DNA from 4 places in the Promicromonospora sp. NPDC050262 genome. Region 1 is predicted to be linked to each of the others. Evidence: predicted binding sites of a transcription regulator. Region 1 holds the regulator's gene; each other region holds the start of a gene.
What was found. The regulator HrcA, encoded in region 1, represses chaperone genes, less so after heat shock. The targets are predictions, from matches to a motif close to TTNGCACTCGNNNNNNNCGAGTGCNAA.
Positions count from the first base shown of each region.

Region 2: groL (chaperonin GroEL) is a predicted target of HrcA. The motif match lies at 1,711-1,737, and genes of this name have one in related genera.
Region 3: AB0I29_RS25035 (FmdB family zinc ribbon protein) is a predicted target of HrcA. The motif match lies at 1,390-1,416, and genes of this name have one in related genera.
Region 4: groES (co-chaperone GroES) is a predicted target of HrcA. The motif match lies at 1,911-1,937, and genes of this name have one in related genera.

Region 1 covers NZ_JBFAKX010000008.1:397-3,600, forward strand. Annotated here, with positions in the region: gene AB0I29_RS13735 (16S rRNA (uracil(1498)-N(3))-methyltransferase) at 1-444, opposite strand, end outside; gene dnaJ (molecular chaperone DnaJ) at 455-1,576, opposite strand; gene hrcA (heat-inducible transcriptional repressor HrcA) at 1,614-2,633, opposite strand; gene AB0I29_RS13750 (hypothetical protein) at 3,022-3,204, shown strand, end outside.
Region 2 covers NZ_JBFAKX010000006.1:241,543-244,746, reverse strand. Annotated here, with positions in the region: gene groL (chaperonin GroEL) at 1-1,563, opposite strand, end outside; gene AB0I29_RS12190 (NAD(P)/FAD-dependent oxidoreductase) at 1,768-3,204, opposite strand, start outside.
Region 3 covers NZ_JBFAKX010000024.1:51,694-54,897, reverse strand. Annotated here, with positions in the region: gene AB0I29_RS25040 (RcpC/CpaB family pilus assembly protein) at 90-848, opposite strand; gene AB0I29_RS25035 (FmdB family zinc ribbon protein) at 981-1,331, opposite strand; gene AB0I29_RS25030 (penicillin acylase family protein) at 1,652-3,204, shown strand, end outside.
Region 4 covers NZ_JBFAKX010000005.1:340,712-343,915, forward strand. Annotated here, with positions in the region: gene AB0I29_RS10840 (MerR family transcriptional regulator) at 1-773, opposite strand, end outside; gene AB0I29_RS10845 (WhiB family transcriptional regulator) at 965-1,252, shown strand; gene groES (co-chaperone GroES) at 1,434-1,730, opposite strand; gene AB0I29_RS10855 (class I SAM-dependent methyltransferase) at 2,064-3,204, shown strand, end outside.

The DNA.
Region 1 (3,204 bases):
GGCCTGCTTCGTGGCGGCCCGCACGGTGCTGACCCAGCGGGCCCGCGACTTCGCGGCGCGGTCCCCGCGCCAGACCACCACCGACCGTTCGGCCTGCCACGGGATGATCGCGTCCACCCCGGTCTCCGTGGCGGCCTCGATCGCCATCTCGTCGCGGTCGCCCTTGGCGAGGGCCTGGACGAGCGTCACGACGACGTCGGGCACGGGCTCCACGACGGCCTGCTCGACGCGCAGGTGCACCTCGGCGCCGTGCACGGCCTCGACGACGGTCCGCAGGCGCACGCCGGCGCCGTCGACCACGTCGATCCGCTCCCCCGGCCCGCGCCGCTGGACCACGCCGGCGTGCCGGCCCTCGGCGCCGTCGAGCACGTACAGCGCGCCTGGGCCGTACCCGGACAGCGGGTGGGTGGCGGACGCCTCGGCGAGAAAGACTGGCGCGCTCATGGGTGCGCGGTCAGCGCCCACTGAGCTTGTCGCGCAGGCGCGAGAAGACGCCGCCCTGGACCGTCGCGAGCCGCGGCTCGGGCCGCTCCTCGCCGCGCAGCGCCGCGAGCTGCTGCATCAGCGCGGTCTGCTCCTCGTCAAGGCTCGTGGGGACCTGGACCTCGATGTGCACGTTCAGGTCGCCGCGCCCGTTGGAGTGCAGGTGCCCCACGCCGAGGCCCTTGAGCGTCATGACCTGGCCGGGCTGCGTGCCCGGGCGCAGGTCGATCTCCTGCAGGCCGTCCAGCGTGTCGAGCTCGAGCACGGTACCGAGCGCGGCCGCCGTCATCGGCACCTGGAGGGTGCAGTGCAGCTCGTCGCCGCGCCGCACGAACGTGTCGTGCGCGCGCTCCCGGATCTCCACGTACAGGTCGCCGGCGGGGCCGCCGCCGGGGCCGACCTCGCCCTGCGCGGAGAGCTTGATGCGCGTGCCGGTGTCGACGCCGGCGGGCACGTTCACCGCGACGGTGCGCCGCGAGCGCACGCGGCCCTCGCCGGAGCAGTCGGTGCAGGGCTCGGGGATCACGGTGCCGAAGCCACCGCAGGCGGAGCACGGCTGGTTGGTCATGACCTGGCCGAGGAACGAGCGGGCGACCCGCTGCACGGAGCCGCGGCCCTGGCAGACGTCACAGGTGCGGGCGTGGGTGCCCGGCCGCGCGCCGTCGCCGCCGCAGGTGTTGCAGACCACCGCGGTGTCGACCTGGATCTCACGCTTGGCGCCGAAGACGGCCTCGGCGAGGTCGAGGTCGAGGCGCACGAGCGCGTCGTTGCCGCGCCGAGCGCGCGGGACCGGGCCGGTCGGCTGCCCGCCGCCGAAGAAGGTCTCGAAGATGTCCTGGAACCCGAACCCGGCGCCGAACCCGCCGCCCGCGCCGCCGCCGGGCGACGTCGGGTCGACGCCCATGTCGTACTGCTGGCGCTTGTCGGGGTTGGACAGCACCTCGTACGCGCGCGCGACGTCCTTGAACCGGTCCTCGCCCGCGTCGCCGGCCACGTCCGGGTGCAGCTCGCGGGCCAGCTTGCGGTATGCCTTCTTGATCTGCTCGGGCGATGCGTCGCGCGGAACACCGAGAATCTCGTAGTAGTCGGTCACAGGTCTCTCTTTGTGGGGAGGTTTGTGGAAGTTCGGGTCAGCCGGGCAGCACTCGCGACAGGTAGCGCGCGACGGCGCGGACCGCGGCGATGGTGCCCGGATAGTCCATACGGGTGGGGCCGATCGAGCTCAGGATCGCGACGGTGTCGCCGTCGGACGAGCCGTAGCCGGACGTGACGACGGAGGTCTCCGCCAGTCCCGCCAGCCGGTTCTCGTGCCCGATGCTCACCGCCACCTTGGCGTCGTCGGTCATGTCGGTGAGGAGGCCGAGCAGGACGACCTGCTCCTCGAGCGCCTCCAGGACGGGCCGCAGGCCCTGCTCGAACCGCATGCCGGACCGCGCCAGGTTGGCCTGGCCGGTCAGCACGATCCGCTCCTCGCTCTCCTCGGCGAGCGCCGCGGTGACCACCTCGGCCACGGCCGTCGCCAGCGGGCGGTGCTCGGCCGGCATCGCCTCGGCGACCCCGGCGAACGCGTCACCGATGTCGGCGAGCCGGCGACCGGCGGTCGCCGCGTTCAGGCGGGCGCGCAGCTCGCCGAGCGTGCCGTCGTCCAGGTCGACCGGCACGTCGAGGAAGCGCTGCTCCACCCGGCCCGTGTCCGTGATGACGACGACGAGGAGCCGCCCCTCGGCCGTCGGCACGAGCTCCAGGTGCCGCAGCCCGGACCGGCGCAGCGACGGGTACTGCACCACGGCGACCTGGCCGGTGAGCTGGGCGATGAGCCGCCCGGCGCGGGCCACGACGTCGTCCAGGTCGACCGCCTCGGAGAGGAAGGTCTCGATGGCCCGCTTCTGCGGGACGGACAGGGGCCGCACCTCGGCGAGCTGGTCCACGAAGAGGCGGTAGCCCTTGTCGGTGGGGATGCGCCCCGCCGAGGTGTGCGGCTGGGCGATGAGCCCGGCCTCCTCCAGGGCGGCCATGTCGTTGCGGACCGTGGCCGGGGAGACGCCGAGCTGGTGGCGCTCCGTGAGGATGCGCGAACCGACGGGCTCCCGTGTGCGGACATAGTCCTCCACGATGGCCCGCAGGACATCGAGTCTGCGTTCCTCGCTCACCGCGCTCACCTCCGTCCCCAGGTAGAACGTCCGGGACGTGCGCCCGGGTTCCGGCCCGCTCACCGACACTGCCTTCCAGCACTCTCACCAACCGAGTGCCAATCCTACGCGGCGCGCGCCACCCGCCGGGTCCCCGACCCGCCGCGCTCCGCGCGCACCCGGGCCGGCCGCGCCGTCCCACCCCGTCGAACACGCGGCTGACCTGCAGGTCTTACCGTTCGCCGAGGGCTGAGCACCGAGCATAGGGCGATGCCTTAGGCGCGCCCACCCCGCACCGCGAACCCATCGCGAAAGATGCGGCGACCGCCCGATCCGCGCGACGTACCTCACAGACGAACCTGGAATCACCGCCGGCGAGGGGCCGGCGGTGACACCGGGAGGAACCACCATGTTCGGTTTTTCGGACTACGCCGAGTACCGCCGCAACGAGCGGGAGCTCGACCAGCGCAACGAGCGGGCCCGCGTGGCCCGGGAGCAGAAGGACGCGGCTCGCCGCCAGGCCGCCGCGCAGCGCACCGCCGAGCGTGGTGCCCGTGCCAAGGCGGCCGACGCCGTCCGGCCGCGCGTCGCC
Region 2 (3,204 bases), on a different contig from region 1:
GTCGGCGACGACGGCCTCGGTGGTGAGGAACAGCGCGGCGATCGACGCGGCGTTCTGCAGCGCGGAACGGGTCACCTTGACCGGGTCGTTGACGCCCGCGGCGAGCAGGTCCTCGTACACGCCGGTCGCGGCGTTCAGGCCCTGGCCGGCGGGAAGGTTGCGCACCTTCTCCGCCACGACGCCGCCCTCGAGGCCGGCGTTCACGGCGATCTGCTTCAGCGGGGCGTCGATCGCGGCACGCACGATCGCGGCACCGGTCGCCTCGTCACCCTCGAGCTCGAGCTTGGCGAACGCGACGGCACCGGCCTGGATGAGGGCCACGCCACCACCGGCGACGATGCCCTCCTCGACGGCAGCCTTCGCGTTGCGGACGGCGTCCTCGATGCGGTGCTTGCGCTCCTTGAGCTCCACCTCGGTGGCCGCGCCGGCCTTGATGACGGCCACGCCGCCGGCCAGCTTGGCGAGGCGCTCCTGCAGCTTCTCGCGGTCGTAGTCCGAGTCGGACTTGTCGATCTCGCTGCGGATCTGGTTCACGCGACCGGCGATGAGGTCGGCGTCGCCGGCACCCTCGACGATCGTGGTCTCGTCCTTGGTGACGACGACCTTGCGCGCCTGGCCCAGCTCCTCGAGCGTGGCGTTCTCCAGCTTGAGGCCCACCGTCTCGGTGATGACCTGGCCACCGGTCAGGATCGCGATGTCCTGCAGCATGGCCTTGCGGCGGTCGCCGAAGCCCGGGGCCTTGACGGCGACGGACTTGAAGGTGCCACGGATCTTGTTCAGCACCAGGGTCGCCAGGGCCTCGCCCTCGACGTCCTCGGCGATGATGAGGAGCGACTTGCCCGACTTCATGACCTGGTCGAGCAGGGGCAGCATGTCCTTGACGTTCGAGATCTTCGACTCGACGATCAGGACGTACGGGTCCTCGAGCACGGCCTCCTGGCGCTCGGGGTCCGTCTCGAAGTAGCGGGCCAGGAAGCCCTTGTCGAAGCGCATGCCCTCGGTGAGCTCGAGCTCGAGACCGAAGGTGTTCGACTCCTCGACGGTGATGACGCCTTCCTTGCCCACCTTGTCGAGGGCCTCGGCGATGAGCTCGCCGATCGCCGGGTCGCCGGCCGAGATGGCGGCCGTGGCAGCGATCTCTTCCTTGGTCTCGATCTCCTTGGCGGCGTTCAGCAGCTGCTCGGTGACGGCCTCGGTGGCCTTCTCGATGCCGCGCTTGACGGCGATCGGGTTGGCACCGGCGGCAACGACACGCAGGCCCTCCTTCACGAGCGCCTGGGCGAGCACGGTGGCGGTGGTGGTGCCGTCACCCGCGACGTCGTCCGTCTTCTTGGCGACCTCCTTGACGAGCTCCGCGCCGATCCGCTCGTAGGGGTCCTCGAGCTCGATCTCCTTGGCGATGGAGACACCGTCGTTGGTGATCGTGGGGGCGCCCCACTTCTTGTCCAGGACGACGTTGCGGCCCTTCGGGCCGAGCGTGACCTTCACCGTGTCGGCGAGCTGGTTGAGCCCGCGCTCCATGCTCCGACGAGCAACCTCGTCGAAAGCGATGATCTTGGCCATGGGGATGAATCCTCCGCTGGTGGCTTGTCCAGGCCGGCCGGTGCCCGCGACGGACGGCAACCGCCTCGACGACCATGTCTCGCCGCGGCAGGAGGCCTCACCATTCGACCCTGCTGTCACTCTCCAACGGAGAGTGCTAAGACATTATTGGCACTCGGACCTTGAGAGTGCAAGGCGCGTACACCGCGGGCGAACGCGGGGCGCCTACCCCGGCGCCAGCCCCGGCACGTGACGGACGTCGAACTCCCGCACCAGCGCCCGGCGCGCGGCGTGCCAGCCGCCCATGCCGTGCACGCCCGGCCCCGGCGGGGTCGACGCCGAGCAGAGGTACACCCCCTCGGCGACCTGGTACGGGTCGGGGGCGAGGGTCGGCCGCGCGATCATCTGCCACATGCTCGCTGCGCCCGCGGAGATGTCGCCGCCCGGGTAGTTCTGGTTGTGGCGCTGCATCTGGTCGGCGGGGATGCACCGCGCGCCGACGACGACGTCGCGGAAGCCGGGCGCGAAGCGCTCGATCTGCCGCGTGACCGCCTCGGTGACGTCGTGCGTCGAGCCGGCGGGCACGTGGGCGTAGGTCCACAGCGGCCGCGTGGCGCCCCGCACCCGGCCGGGATCGGCGACACCCGGGTCGCTGAGCAGGACCATCGGATGGTCGGGATGCACCCCGTGCGCGACGGCGTCCTCCGCGATCACCATCTCCGCGCGGGACCCGCCCACGTGCACGGTCGACGCGCGCCCGACGTCGGGCACCGACCAAGGGACCGGGCCCGACAGGACGAAGTCGACCTTGGCGGCCGCGTTGCCGTACCGGAACCTGCGCAGGGCGGCACGGCGCGGCGCCCGGATCCGGTCCGCCAGGACCTGCAGCACCGTGGTCGGCGTGGTGTCGAAGAGGACGGCGCGCGCGGGCGGGAGGTCGTGCCAGTCGTCGACCCGGCGGCCGGTCTCGACGGTGCCGCCGTGCGCCCGGAGGTCGCGGACCAGGGCGTCGGTGATGGCCTGCGAACCGCCCACCGGCACGGCCCAGCCGCCGTCGGCGTGCGCGAGGGCCGCGAGGAGCAGGGCCGTACCCGCCCCCGCGTACGACGGTTGCGGCGTGATGGCGTGCGCCGCGACGCCGGTGAGCAGGGCCTTCGCCTCCTCGGTGAGGAACCGTCGCTCCCAGCGCGGTCCGCCCTGCTCGAGGAGCGCCGCACCGAACCGCAGGCCGGGCCGGACCAGGGAGGCCAGGCCCCAGGTCTCCGACGCGTGCGCGCCGTGGTCGCGCACGCCCTCCAGCATGCCGCGCACGGTCCTCTTGTCCCCCAGCGCGAGCGCGGTCACCTGCCGCCAGCTCTCGGCGAGCGGTCCGAGCAGGTCACGCCAGGCATCGCCGTCCGCCCCGAGGCCGTCGGCCGTGCGGGCCAGGTCACGCCACGCGATGCCCGCGCGGTCGCCGCCGAGCGGCTGGGCGTAGGCGGCCTCGGGCGCGACGAGCTCGACGCCGTGCGCCGGCAGGTCGAAGGCCCGGAAGAACGGCGAGGCCCAGGCCATGGGGTGCACGGCGGAGCAGAGGTCGAAGAGCAGGTCGTCGGCGAGCTCCGGGACGGGGAGCGTGCGCGCGCCGCCGCCGACCGTGGGCTGGGCCTCCAGGACCCGGAC
Region 3 (3,204 bases), on a different contig from region 1:
ATCCGTTTAGGCGCATGTCGAACTGGACATTCGTTCTGTATGAGCGGTGCCGTTCTTGGACGTATTTCCGCGGCGATCACCGGGTTCGTCTACGGCACCAGCACCGCCGTCACCGAGCCCCAGCCGGAGACCGCCGACAGCTCCGGAGCCTCCTCCGGTGTCACCGCGACGAGCGTGACCGGCCCCTCGCCGTCCGACACGGGGCCGAGCAGCCCGCCGGTGTCCTTCGGCTCGCGCCCGGCGGGTACGGGCAGCACGCGTGCGCCCCGGGCGAGGTATCGGGGCTCGCCGTCCGGCTCGCTGCCCGACGTCGTCCCGGCGAGCAGGTCCACGCGGTCGCCCGGACGCAGCAGGGCGGCCACGGCGTCGTCGGACAGGCGGACCGGCACCACCACCGTGCCGCGCGGGGCGGCGGCGGAGACGCCGTCGTCGGACACGAGGGTGGCGTGCAGCGGAGCACCCTCCGGCAGCCCGACCACGGCGGCGCGGCCCAGCAGCTCCCGCACCGAGTGCAGGACGCCGGGCGGAGCGAGGTCGGCCGCGACGGCGCGCACTGCGACGTCTTCCCTGGTCAGCTGGGTTCCGGCTGCGACGGGGCGGGCGGTGACGGCGACGTCGACCGTCGGGGGTGGCGGCGGGCGCAGCAGGTGGACCGCCAGAGTGGCGGCGAGGCCGAACAGGGCGGCGGCGAGGGCGAACCGCCAGCGCCACAGGATGCGCCGTGCCCGACGGGACGCCGGCGAACCGAGCCTGCTCCAGGGCGTGCGCGGTCCGGATCCGCGCGGTCCGGAGCCGCGCGGTGCGCCGTGACGTGCGGCCGGCTCGGCGAGCGTGTCGAGAAGTCCCATGCCGCCGACGTTAGACAGGCGGCGCGGCGACACGGAGCCGCCGTCGGGCAACGTGTGCACGAAGGCGTGAAAACCGTGCCTGTGGTCGGGCTCGTGCGCCTGCAAACTCGTCAGGCGTGCCGGTCGATCACCTCAGGACGAGGCGGCCTTCGACGTGCTCGACCCGCTCGACCCGGTGGACGAGGAGCTGGACGAGCTCGCCGACGAGCCCGAGGAGGACCCGGAGTCACCCGAGCCCGAGGACGACGAGCCCGACGAGGACGAAGACTCCGACTTGCCCGCCTTCACCGTGCTGCTCGTCGACGTGCTCCGCGAGTCGGTGCGGTAGAAGCCGGAACCCTTGAACGTGACGCCCACGGAGCTGAACACCTTGCGCAGGTTGCCCTGGCACTCCGGGCAGACGGTCAGCGACTCGTCGGTGAACTCCTGGTGGATGTCGAACGCGTGGCCGCAGTCGGCACACCGGTACGCGTAGGTGGGCACGTGCACTCCTCTGGGACGTCAGGGCGGCCGGGGCGTCGCGCGCTCACAGGACCGTCGCCTGGCACTCGGGGTTTCCGAGTGCCAATAGTAACGGTCGAGCGGCGGGGGATAGTCCCAGGATCTCCCGAGGCTGTTCACCCAAGCGCGTTCACCCAAGCCCTGGGGCGGACGGTAGTCTCCACTGCGTGTCCGCGACCACTCCCGCAGAGCCTGTAGAGCCCGTCGAAAAAGCCCCGTCCACCGGTGCACGGCCCGCCAAGCGCCGTCGGACTCGCACCACCCGTGTCCGCCAGTTCCTGGTCGGAACCACGGTCGTCGTCCTGCTGGCGCTGGTCGCCGTGACGACCTTCGGGTGGCTCACCGCCCGCCGTCCGCTGCCGGAGACCTCCGGGGAGGTGCAGGTCGAGGGGCTGAGCGCGGACGTGCGCGTGAGCCGCGACGCCCAGGGCGTACCGCAGATCTACGCGGACACCGCCGAGGACCTGTTCCGCGCGCAGGGCTACGTGCACGCGCAGGACCGCTTCTTCGAGATGGACTACCGCCGCCACGTGACCGCTGGCCGCCTGGCCGAGCTGGTCGGCAACAACGAGGACGCGATCCAGGCCGACATGGTCACGCGCACCTTCGGCTGGCGGCACGTCGCCGAGGAGGAGTTCAACATCCTCGACGACGAGACCCGGCAGTACCTCCAGGCCTACGCGGACGGCGTGAACGCCTACCTCGAGAACCGCAGCCCCGGCGAGACGGCCGTGGAGTACACGGTGCTCGACGTCAGCGTCGAGGTGAACGAGCCGGAGCCGTGGGACCCGATCGACTCGCTGGCCTGGCTCAAGGCCATGGCCTGGGACCTGCGCGGCAACTACGACGACGAGCTCGACCGGGCCCTGGCCTTCAGCACCCTCGACGACGCCTCGCGCGTGGCCGAGCTGTTCCCGGCCTACTCCGGCACCGGCAACGCGCCGATCCTCGACCCCGCCGAGGCGGGCGCGCAGGCGAACGTCCCGGCGGGTACCGAGACGGCGTCGGCCACCAAGGACGTCTACCAGAGCGCGAACCTCGCCGACGCCCTCGAGTCGGCGCAGAAGGCGCTCGACGCCGTGCCCGTGCAGATCGCGCGCGGCGAGGGCACCGGCTCCAACTCGTGGGTGGTCTCGGGGCAGTACACGGAGTCGGGCAAGCCGCTGCTGGCCAACGACCCGCACCTCGACCTCGCCGCCCCCGGCATCTGGGCACAGGTCGGCCTGCACTGCAACCAGGTGGGCCCGGAGTGCCCGTACGACGTGGCCGGCTTCTCGTTCTCCGGCTTCCCGGGCGTGATCATCGGCCACAACGCCGACATCTCCTGGGGCCTGACCAACATGGGCGCCGACGTCACCGACTTCTTCATCGAGCGCGTCCGCAACGACACGTACCTGCGTGGCGCGGACGAGTGGGTCCCGATGGAGAAGGAGACGGAGGTGATCCGGGTCGACGGCGGCAGCCCGGTCGACCTGGAGGTCCGGCGCACCGTGCACGGCCCGATCGTCTCGTCCGTGATGGACGAGAAGGAGATGGACGCGGTGCGCGGCTCGCCCACGGAGACCGGCACCGAGCTGGGCCAGTACGAGATCTCGCTCCAGTGGACCGCGCTCCAGCCGGGACACACCGCGGACGCCGTGTTCGAGATGAACCGCGCCAAGACCCCCGCGGACATGAAGGCGGCGGCCGCGAAGTTCGAGGTCCCCGCCCAGAACATCGTGTTCGCCACGACGGACGGGCACATCGGCTACCAGGCGCCGGGCAAGATCCCGGTGCGCGCGAGCGTGCCCGGCGCTGTCGAGTCGGACGGCACCTGGCCGCGTCCCGGCTGGGACGCCCGCTACGACTGGACCGG
Region 4 (3,204 bases), on a different contig from region 1:
TCGCCGGGACCGGCCAGGACCGTCCGCTCGGACAGCCGGAGCCAGGCGGGCTCGACGAGCTCGGTCCACCAGACGGCCGGGTCGCCGTCCGGGCCGAGCACGAGGAGGTTGTCGCAGGCGGTCCGGCTGTACGCCAGAGCGGCGTCGACCAGGGCGGACACCCGGCCCGACGTCGGCGCCGGGGAGGCCGCGGACCGCGGCCCGCCGGCCGCTGCCGGGGCGCCACCGCCCGTCGCGCCACCGGGCAGGGCCCGCAGGCGCGCACGGCCGCGAGGCTCCTCGGAGCGCTCACGACCGGACGGCGGGGCGGGGTCGTCGGCCTCGTCCCCGGAGGTGGACGGCGTCGCGTCCGCCGGATCGGCCTCTCCCTCGGCGTCGGCCGGGGCCTCGACCGTGCCGACGAACTGCTCCGAGAAGTCCTGCTCGTCGCCGTCCGCCCCGCCCTCGACCTGGACCGCGGGCAGCGCCGGGGCGGTGCGCGTGGCGACCTCGAGCTCCGCGTCCCCTGCCTCGACGGCGGCGCGAGCGGCGTCCACCGGCGCCACGCCCTCGAGGGTCAGGCGGCGCATCACCAGGAGCCGGGCGACGTCGTCCGGCGTGTAGCGGCGGTGCGATCCTGCGGTGCGGCCCGAGGGACCGAGGCCGTATCGGCGGTCCCACGTGCGCAGGGTCGCGGGAGCGACCCCGAGGCGGCGGGCAACGGCAGCGACAGCCAGTCCGGGGCTGGATGCACGTGACCCGCCCGAGTTCTGGGCGGGTCGCGAAGAAGTCATGGACTCGATTCTGCCGACCTGGCCCTCTCCGCGCCACTGCGAAACCCGGCGTGCCGCCGATCTCGGTGGATTTCGGTTCACAATCATACAAATCCGGTCAGTGTCGACCTGCTTCTCGCTGACCCGATTCGAACCCGATGACGCGAAACTGCCCCTTGAACAACTTCTGCACAACTTGTAGGTTGTTCGCCATGACGGAGATCTCGAGGCTTCCCGGTCCGGTGATGGAACTGTGGGAATGGCAGTACCAGGGCGCGTGCCGCGACGCGGACGACACCCTCTTCTTCCACCCCGAGGGTGAGCGTGGCTCGACCCGCCGGCGGCGCGCCGAGGCCGCCAAGGCGATCTGCCGCTCCTGCCCCGTGATGATGCAGTGCCGCGAGCAGTCGCTCCGCGTGCGCGAGCCGTACGGCGTGTGGGGCGGGCTCAGCGAGGACGAGCGGTCGGCGATCCTCGCCGGCAAGTCCGTCTCCGCCTGACCCTGGGTGCACAACTTCTGACGCTTGAGGCGTGACGCGCTTCTGCCGCACGCCCTGTTGAAAACCTGCCCACTTCGACGCCGAAGCGGTAGGACAGCAACGACCACAACGGTCTCCGGACAAGACGAAGGCCCCGCACCGGTCCGGTGCGGGGCCTTCGTCTATCTGGCGCGGGCTGGGATCAGCCCACGACCACCGCGAGGACGTCGCGGGTCGAGAGCACCAGGTACTCCTCGCCCGCGTACTTGACCTCGGTGCCGCCGTACTTGGAGTAGATCACCTTGTCACCGACGGCGACGTCCAGCGGCACACGGTTGCCGTTGTCGTCGATGCGGCCCTGGCCAACGGCCAGAACCTCGCCCTCCTGGGGCTTCTCCTTGGCGGTGTCCGGGATGACCAGGCCGGAAGCGGTCGTGGTCTCGGCTTCGAGAGCCTTGACGACGATCCGGTCCTCGAGCGGCTTGATGGGGACCGACACGTCGGACCTCCTCTTTCGTGAGCGGATCGAGTGATCAGCTGCGTGGTTGACTGAGTGGCTCGAACGTTCGACGGTCCGCCGTCGTCGCGGGTGCCGGCGGGCACGAACGTCTGGGTCCTCCGCCGAGGGCCCCGACTACCGGGATCCGCGGCGATGAACAACCCCAAATCTAGGTCGGCACTAGCACTCGGTCAAGGCGAGTGCCAATCGGGTGGACCACCTCACACGCCCGGCGCGCGACGCGCCGTCCGCACTTCGAGATCTCGCCATCTCTACGAAAAGGTTGCGTACAGCCACTCGTCATGACCTGGACAAACGTGGAAAGATCTTCCCATGGATGCGGCGATTCTGAGCAAACTCCTCAGCCCCGACGGCTGGGCCCTGCTTGCGGCTCTTCCGCCGTACGACGAGCGCGACGCGATGAAGACCGTGACCACCCTGCGCTCCCAGGGCGTCGCGGCGGACCTCGCGGCCGCCGTGGTCACCCAGTCCCGCCTGCGTGCCCGCGCGCGGGCCAAGTTCGGTGACTTCGCCGACGGGATGCTCTTCACCGCGGACGGTCTGGAGCAGGCCACGCGGCTCGTCGTCGCGGCGCTGCACGCCCGACGGTACCTCGAGGCGGGCGTGACCACCCTCGCCGACCTCACCTGCGGCATCGGCGCCGACTCCCTCGCGTTCGCCGGAACGGGGCTGCGCGTCGTCGCGACCGACCTCGACGAGTGCACGGCCGCCATCGCGCGGTGGAACCTGCGCCACTTCCCCGAGGCGGAGGTGCGGCACGCCGACGGTCTGACGCTCGACCTGCGCGCCGAGGGCATCGACGCCGTGTACGCCGATCCCGCCCGGCGCGTGCGCGGCGGCGGGGGCGGCCGCAGCAGCCGCATCTTCGACCCGCGCGCCTACGAGCCCCCGCTCGACTCCGTCTGGGCGCTGCGGGAGTCGGTGCCGGCCGTCGGCATCAAAGTGGGTCCGGGCATCGCGCACGACGGGCTGCCCGACGACGCCGAGACGCAGTGGGTCTCCGTCAACGGCGACGTGGTCGAGGCCGGGCTCTGGTTCGGCCCGCTCGCGCCCGACGGCCCCGGCCGCTCGGCGCTCGTGCTGCGCACGTTCACCGACGACGACGGCAAGGAGCACACCCTCAGCCGCACCCTGCGCGGCGACGGCACGCAGCCGGACGTCGGCGGCGTCGGGCAATACCTCTACGAGCCCGACGGCGCGGTCATCCGCGCCGGGCTCGTGGGCGAGGCGGCCGCCGAGCTGGGCGGACGCCTCGTCGACCCGACCATCGCGTACGTCACCACCGACGACCCCGCCGCGCTTCCGCCGGCGCGGCCCGCCGAGGCCGCCGGGGTGCAGGCCCCGATCGCGACCGGATACCGGGTGCTCGACACCATGCCGTTCGGCCTGAAGCGGCTCAAGTCCTATCTCCGCGACCGGAACGTCGGGCGCATCACGATCAAGAAGCGGGGCA